Regions from separate parts of the Rhizobium sp. SEMIA 4085 genome, predicted to be linked through region 2. Evidence: predicted binding sites of a transcription regulator. Region 2 holds the regulator's gene; the other holds the start of a gene.

Region 1 (4,210 bases), on a different contig from region 2:
CGATTCCTGCCAGAGTATTGCGATCGACGACACCGAGCGCATCGATACCGAGGACCGCGGCTGTGGCAAAGAGTTCCTCGGCGGAACTGGCGCCTCGCAGGAAGGAGAAATGCGTCGTGACCTGGAACTCGGCGTATCTCATCCGAACACTCCATGGAGGAACCATCGATGGGAGCCGGTTTCCGCATCGAACCCGTCGCCGGCCCGAAAGATCCAGTATCGTTCACCCACCTCATCTTCGACCACGAAGTAGTCCCGAACCGCGGACATCTCCGTGGGGCGAAGCCACCATTCGCCGAAGATGCGTTCTGGACCGTCGGCGCGTTTTACGCGTCGTCGCTTGCCGCGCCAGGTGAAGACGGCAGGTGGCTGGTCGGGAAGCAGGGCGATCACCTCGATCCGCTCGGGCGTCGAAAGTAGACGTGACGGCCTCGGCCACTTCGCCGCCCAGTTCTCTCCGGTTTCGTCTGCCGTCGGACTGATCTTCCTGACGGACCTTTCCGGAACGTCGGCAGCAACGGGAGCGACGCGATAGAGACGCTGGCCGCGATTACCGAGGATATCGACCAATGGCGTCACGTCGACGATCGTCTCCTCGATCAACGAGGGTGCGATTTGCTTCTCCTCCAGCGGTTCTACCATAACGGCAACGAGCGCCATCTTCTCGATTCCGAAGCCAGGATCGATCTTCTCGATGCGGTCGCAGAGGAGTTTCGAAAGTCGGGCGGGCTCGCGGACAGGCTTGGCGAGGCCCGCCCTCAGACATTGCCTGATGTTGTCCACGCGGTGAATGATCAGGTCGCATCGGCGTACGCCAAGCCCTCGCTCCTCCAGCCTAGCCGTCAATTGGACGACGAGGCGGCGCGTGTATTTTGCGATGGTTTCGGCCGCGCCGATCGGTTCGGAGAAATTGCGGGATACCTCGACCAGGTCCGGCGTACGGATCGGGTCAATCGGTTCGGCGATCCGGCCGAACATCTGGTCCAGGCGACGGCAGGGTTCCGGACCGAAGCGAAGCGTCAGGGGTGCGCGCGGCATTGAAAAAAGCTGGCCGACGGTATCAACACCGAGCACCCGCAGACCCTGGACCATTTCCGATGGCAGCCTGAGACAGTGGATCGGCAGTTGGGTTACCACCTTGGCAATCGCTCCAACGGGAACGACGGTCGTATCGTCCGAAGTCAGCCGCGCAAGTGCGTGGGCCGCACCCCAGGTATCGGCTACGGCTGCCTTCGCTGACAATCCCTTCGCCCGCAGTCTGTTCACCAATCCGCTGACGAGGAGGGCTTCGCCGCCCTGCAGATGATCCGCTCCCTCGGTGTCCATCACGAAGCCGTCGGTCCCATCCACGGCGACCACCGGCGTGTACTGCCGGAGCGCCCAAAGGGCGAGCCGCTCGAGCGCGGCGGCGTCCTCGCCAGGAGCGGCGTCAATCATGACCAGATCGGCGACCATCGCCTGGGCCTTGCTGGCGGGCATGCCGATTCTTAGACCGAGCTTTGACGCCTTGCTGTCGGCGGCAGAAATCCATCGCTTGGAGCCGCTCTTCGAGATGACGACGAGCGGGCGTTCAGCTGGCACGGCTTCTGCTCCATGCCGTCTGAGCCGATCCGTGGCCAGACGCGGGAAGTAGACGGATACGACCCTTGGCATCGCAGGCTCCTATTTCAAACTCAGCACACTCGCCCGCCTTCACACGCATCAATTCCGCCAGCCATCGCGCCCGGCCGACACCGGCAACGGGAAGCGGTTCGGACGGCAAGACGCTCACGCGCCATCTCGTTGCTGCAGCGGTGGGCTGGCCAAAGTCCGAGGCTTCCGTCTGCCGCCGCCAGCGCCGGAGCGCTATACCCATCGTGCCGGTCTTTTCGGCTGCCAGCTGGAGACGGCGCGAGGCTGTCATGGGAAGACGTACGAGCTCGCCGACCACCGCTCCAAGGCCACCGAAACAGAGGCCTTCTTCCATTGAAGCCAACACGTCCGCTTCCCGGTCGGCCTCGCAGAAGATCACCCGGTCGGCATGCAGGCCCGCCTGAGATATGGCCGGAAAAAACAGGTCTGGCCTTGTCAGACACCACAGGATTTTACCCTTTGTGCGGGCAGCGATGCCCGCCGCAAACAGCGCTGCGGCCGCTCCATCGACACTCCCTGTCCCGCCGCCGGCGACCTCATGCAACGCTCCGTATGAAAGGCCCCCGCCCGGAAGGTGTCGGTCGATTTCGGCGACCCCGAACGGCAGGACGACCTTGCGGCGGCCAGCCGTTCCTTCGAGATGCCGGATATGGTCTCGAAGCTCGGAGAGGGTAAGGTTCGCGCGCGGCTGCGCCATCTGTGGCCTTCGTCAAAAGCAGGTTTCCATCTCGTTTAAAAGCGAGAATGTTCCTCTTTTGTTCCTATGCGAAAAGCGAGTCAATCGGCATGTTTCGGGTGGCATCTCACCTCAACCGTCCTCCACAGCACGAAAACTCGTGATCCATCAGAGAAATCAATGCGATACAGGAGCCTGTCCACAGCGGTCGAAAATGTCATCGATGAGAAAAGATTCCGGCGGCGGCAGTGCGACTCCGAGAGAGGCGGTCATGGTCAAGGCGAGTAAAAGCCAGACCTGTTCTGACGCTAGGTGTCGCCACTCAGTTGCACCGAAGCCCGCCGCCCACATCACAACGGTCCTATCCGTCACTGCAACGGATAGCGTGGATAGAGAGGTACTTGCGCGGCTTTAGGTTGAACCCGACGCCGAATAGTGCCGGGACCTCGACCTAGATCTGTTTTGACGATGCGGCCGCATCTATCGATTTGTTGCGACCGGTCGCACAGTTTGTCATCTCGACGTCCGCAGTAATCGCGGCGTGGTCGGGAGATTGTACGTAGGTGGCGTGACTTTGCCCGCAGTCCTGGCGTTCCGGTATCTGAGGTCAAGATTATGGAAGCAGTTTTCGAACTGCGTCGATATCGGCGCATAAGCCTACGCCGACGATGTGATGGTAGAACTGGTGCGATATCTTGTGACATTTGTCACCTCGTTCCGTATTGTTCTAATGTCGTGGAGAGCTTCTTGACTTCGTTGCGGGGCTCGGCCTTGCGACATGCACGCTTCATAAGGCAAGGGCGATCACGATGAGACAACTCAGTGAAGAGGGTCGACGGACCCTGGAGGGGATTGCACAGCGGTACGGGGTCAGCCTTAGCGCGGTCGAGCACCTTCTGATGGCGATTATCGCCGGACAGGCGACACAGGCTCAGTTCAACCATCCTGATCTCGGTGGCATGGGGCAATGGTCGCAGGGCGGCATGATCATGGTCGGCGACATGTTCAACCATGCTCTGAAGGCGAACGTGGCGGGGATTTGTTCCGAGCTTGCGGTCCTGGTAGGCAGCACGGATTTGCTGGAGCCGCAGAGGTCGCACCAGTCCCAATACCAGGGTCAAGGCGGCGTCAGTTTGTTCGTGCCTGGGGCGTTGTCGGCCGGGAACTGGTGGCCCGAGGAGCTCGGGCATCCTGCCTCGACCGGGGCGCAGAATGACCTGCGCTATGCGTTTTTCCCGACAACCCGACGACTGGCGATCGATGTCGGCGGCCGGGTTACGGTCTACGACACGAAGGACCATCGCATTGGCGGTTTCTCGCAACAGCAAAGCAGCGACCAGTCGCTGAGCTTTACGTCTCAGCACGGACTCGTGAAAATTTCGGAACTGGATGTGGTCCGTCAGAACGGCAAGGAACCGGCGGGCACGTCGGCTACCGGCCCATCTGCCGCCACGGTTGCGCCATCGATATTCGCATCGTCCGCGCCGGAACCCCCCGAGCCACAACAAGCGGCGCGTCCAGCGCCGGAGGCGCGTCGGTCCGATGAGGACATCTTCGACAAGATTGAACGCCTCGCAGCCCTTCATGCAAAAGGTATTCTCACAGATCAGGAATTCGAGGCGAAGAAATCGGAGTTGCTCAGCCGACTATAGGACCCGACGAACAGGGGCTTGCCGGACGCCGATCAGTTGATGGCTTTTCATCGAGCCCGGATAATCACTGCGCGGGCCGCCTGCAAACGTTCATCCGGATCTTTACCGATCGATCGGATTGTGGTGGCTTTGGCGTCTCAGAAACACCTGCGGTGCCGCGTGCCAAGGTTTGATCTCATCTGCGAGATCATCAAGAATGAAATCACCTTCGCTGGTGGAAAGCGTCAGGACGGCGTGTCCTTCACCTCAG
Region 2 (4,210 bases):
CGTTGCCTTGGTCAACCGCACCGGTGAAGCGCTCGGCAATATCGATCAGCAGGTTCTGAAGGTGACCGCGTTGATCGAGTCGATCGTGCGTTCCTCTGCCGAACAAACGACCGCTCTCCTGGAAGTCAACGCCGCCGTCAACACTATGGACAGCGTCACGCAGCAGAACGCGGCGATGGTTGAACAGACAAATGCCGCCTGCCGCGAACTCGGTGACGAGGCGATACACCTCAATCACCTGCTGGCCCGCTTCCTTCTCGATGACGTAACGACGTCCGCCGCAACGCGGTCGTACTCAAGCCAAAGGATGGCGCTCGCCGGTTGACGGCGGGCACCTTCGGCCAGGATCGCTCCGCCTTGGCGACGGCGTCGAGGGCCAACAGCTTTTCCAGAAGCCGCGGCATGTCGTTCAAGTACACCATATTGGGGCCGTCGCAGGGGGCATTGTCCGGATCCTGGTGGGTCTCGATGAAGACACCTGCAACTCCGACCGCAACCGCCGCCCGCGCCAGCGTCTCGACGAACTGGCGCTCCCCGCCCGACGTCGTGCCCTGGCCACCTGGCTGTTGTACGGAATGGGTCGCATCGAAAATGACCGGAGCCCCCATGGCCGCCATGATCGGCAGCGAGCGCATGTCCGAGACCAGCGTATTGTAACCGAAGGACGCGCCACGCTCACAAAGCAGAACGTTCGGGTTGCCGCTCTGATTTAGCTTGGCGAGAACATTCTTCATGTCCCAGGGAGCGAGAAACTGGCCCTTCTTGACATTGATGACACGGCCGGTCTTCGCGGCTGCCACAAGCAGGTCCGTCTGACGGGAGAGGAAGGCCGGGATCTGCAGAACGTCCACGACCTCGGCGACCAGCGCGCATTGCTCTTCCGAATGGATATCTGTCAGAACCGGAATGCCGAGTTCCTTCTTGAGGTCGGCGAAGACTTTCAAGCCCTTCTCTAGACCGATACCGCGTTTGCTCGACAGCGAAGAGCGGTTCGCCTTGTCGAAGGAGGTCTTGTAGACGAGCCCGATGCCAAGCTTGCCGCAAAGCTCCTTGAGCGTGCCAGCAACCATGAAGGCATGGTCGCGGCTCTCCATTTCGCATGCGCCGGCGATCAGCGACAGCCTGCCACTGTTGGAAAATACGACGCGGCCGGCACCTTCGCCGACTGCGACTTCGGAATTCGTATTGCTCATCGGGTCTCCTCGAAGGCGAAGATCGCGCCTTGGCCGGGCGCAGGCTTCACCAGGACTCTGTTGTTCTTGCGTGTATAGGGCATCCCGTTATCAGCCAAAAGCGCTTCTGTCACGGCAAGATCGGTGGTGCGGAAAACGATAGCGCTGCCTCTCAGACCCTTATCCACGGTTAACGGCACCGAATCGAAATAAGCCTCCACCCCTTCCGGCGACAGCAGACTGATCCTGACATTCGCTGCCGCGATCGCCACGCCAAACGGTGTCCGCTCAATTTCTGTCGTAGACACGGCCAACTGAAGGAACGAGCCGAAGGCTTCAGGCTCGGGCGCGCTTAGCACCATCTCCGAGATACCGGTTGCACCGTTCGCGTGCTTTTCTAACGCGCTCCGATCGGCCGGAGAGGCGTTGATGCGCTGGCAGTCAAACAGGAAGAAATCCGGCGCCCGAAGATCGGCGGCAAACGCAAGCTTGAAAGTGCCTGTCGATTGCGACCCGTCCGGCATCTTGATCAGGCGCGAAAACTCCAGCATGGCGCCGCCGCTCTTTCTCGCACGCACGAAATGAGCATGATCGGCGTCCGCGTCGTCCGTGCTGAATGCTGCCGCAGAGAATCCGTCATTGCCGCACCGGAAACGAAAGGCCTGGTCGCGCGCCACAAACACGTTTCCGTGCCGCACTGATTCTTCACATTCTTTCGCACTCGCGACGCCAAGCGGCTCGAGGTAGGTCTTGTCGGCGAAAAAAACGCAAGCATTCACTGTGCCGAAAGGATGACGGCCCTCGGCGGCAACCGTGAACCCCAGTCGTCCCAGCCGCTCCCGCGCGAGATCGATGTTGGTGACCGGTAGAACAAGATGATCCAACGGATGCTGCATGGCGCCAGGTCTCCATTTCCTGTGCTGAAGATGTGTGCCGCTACGTGGTCAATGCAAGCTGAAAGCGATGATCCGGCAAACAAAGTTTCCGAAAATGACCGGTATTGGGACGAAGTTTTACGAAAATTTAGGTACTTGCGGAACACATATGGAACATATAGTGTCTGTTCTGGCTTTGTTTCACGAATTTGGGGTTAAACTTCGATGCTGACACGCAAACAACAGGAGCTTCTCCTCTTCATTCATGAGCGTATGAAGGAATCCGGCGTTCCGCCATCCTTCGACGAAATGAAGGATGCACTGGATCTCGCGTCCAAATCCGGCATCCACCGGCTGATTACCGCTCTGGAAGAGCGCGGTTTCATTCGTCGCCTACCGAACCGCGCCCGCGCGCTTGAAGTGATCAAGCTGCCGGAAGCCTACAGCCCGAGCATGCAGCCCCGCCGCGGCTTTTCGCCGAGCGTCATCGAGGGCAGCCTCGGCAAGCCGCAGCCTGCTGCCGCCGCGCCGAAGCCGGCGAACGAAGACAATAACAGCTCTATTTCGGTTCCCGTCATGGGCCGCATTGCGGCAGGCGTGCCGATCTCGGCGATCCAGAACAACACGCACGACATCAACGTTCCGGCCGATATGCTCGGCTCCGGCGAACACTATGCGCTTGAGGTCAAGGGCGATTCGATGATCGATGCTGGCATCTTCGATGGCGACACGGTCATCATCCGCAACACCAGCACCGCCAATCCCGGCGACATTGTCGTGGCACTGGTCGATGACGAGGAAGCGACGCTGAAGCGGTTCCGCCGCAAGGGTGCGTCCATCGCGCTTGAAGCGGCGAACCCGGCCTACGAAACGCGCATCTTTGGACCGGATCGCGTGAAGGTTCAGGGTAAGCTCGTCGGCCTTATCCGCCGCTACCATTGACTGGCAGCGCGTCGCCGGCAAAGGCGCCGGCGCGCCAAGCTCTACGGGCAATCGAGTTTCTCGAAGGCAGTTGTTCAAAGCACGGTTCGACGGCGCCGGTTTTCCGCGAGGTTTCATCCGCGAAATGCACTGCGCCATTGGCAGGCGCCGAACCGCAACCTTGCCCGCGTGACGGACGATGTCCGCGGCATCGCAAGCCGGGCGTGGCACCGTTTCGCATCGCATTGCTTACCTCTTCCTGCTGCCGCGATGAAAAGTTTGCATCCCCCGTCTTTTCGCGGGTCGCAGCGCGCCTCACGGCTGCGATCGGTCAAAGCCAAAGCGCTGAGCATGGCCATATGATCGAAGAAGGCGGCGAAAGATTCGTGCCGGACGCAAACCAGATCGCCGCCCAAGCTCGAAAAAACCGTCGCAATGCGCAGGCGCGTGCCCTGAGCGGCTCCTTCGCTCGCCATTTGCAGGCCGAAAGCCGGTATGCATCCACAATGACTGATCTGTGGCTATTGGGGTGAACGGTGGCTATTGACGGGCGAGCGCTGTCCTGTTGCCGAAGGCTCCTTCCCGCATTCCAAAAGCGCAAGCCGGGAAGCTCGCAAACTGCTTGTCCGCGACATCTACAGAAGCGGAAATGCGCAGCTCAGCCGTTTTCAACTCCGGCATGCACCCAGCATGCCGACAGCCTATGAATACAACCAGAATGCAGCCCTGAGGGCGTTTCAGCAACAATAATCGATTGAAAAAAGACCAAAAAATTGGATTGCAAAAAGCCGAATTAAATCATTGGCTTCCGCTATGCGCCTCCGGCATCGCAGGAGTGTCCAAAAGTTGATACTGCGATGCACAAAATGGCGCCACGGTAACTTGGCATTGGCGCTCTGATCATATAGCTATCGGAGAGGACGCTTAACCCTATGGCGCTTTTATGGCGCCGCCGCCAGTTTGGAGGATCAGCATGACGGATCAAAGCGCAACAATCAAAATCGGCGACAAAACCGCCAATCTTTCCGTGAAAAGCGGAACGATCGGTCCGGACGTCATCGATATTGGTGCACTCTATAAAAACACCGGTTCCTTCACGTACGATCCTGGTTTCACCTCGACCGCTTCCTGTGAATCGAAGATCACCTATATCGACGGCGATGAAGGCATTCTGCTGCATCGCGGCTACCCGATCGAACAGCTTGCTGAACATGGCGACTTCCTGGAAGTCTGCTATCTACT

The links. Region 2 encodes LexA, which represses DNA repair genes until DNA is damaged. Its sites were predicted from a motif close to TGTTCNNNNTGTGTTCNG; they were not measured.
Region 1: a site for LexA is predicted at 2,378-2,395, ahead of C9413_RS09060 (ImuA family protein). Genes of this name have one in related genera too.

The regions. Positions count from the first base shown of each region.
Region 1 is NZ_JABEPH010000061.1:15,440-19,649, forward strand. Features, by position in the region: gene C9413_RS09050 (error-prone DNA polymerase) at 1-142, opposite strand, end outside; gene C9413_RS09055 (DNA polymerase Y family protein) at 139-1,653, opposite strand; gene C9413_RS09060 (ImuA family protein) at 1,571-2,329, opposite strand; gene C9413_RS09065 (SHOCT domain-containing protein) at 3,208-3,960, shown strand; partial or broken gene C9413_RS09070 (transglutaminase-like cysteine peptidase) at 4,063-4,206, opposite strand.
Region 2 is NZ_JABEPH010000222.1:2,996-7,205, forward strand. Features, by position in the region: gene C9413_RS20605 (HAMP domain-containing methyl-accepting chemotaxis protein) at 1-325, shown strand, start outside; partial or broken gene kdsA (3-deoxy-8-phosphooctulonate synthase) at 354-1,193, opposite strand; gene C9413_RS20615 (VOC family protein) at 1,190-2,068, opposite strand; gene lexA (transcriptional repressor LexA) at 2,273-2,989, shown strand; gene C9413_RS20625 (hypothetical protein) at 3,328-3,501, shown strand; gene gltA (citrate synthase) at 3,942-4,210, shown strand, end outside.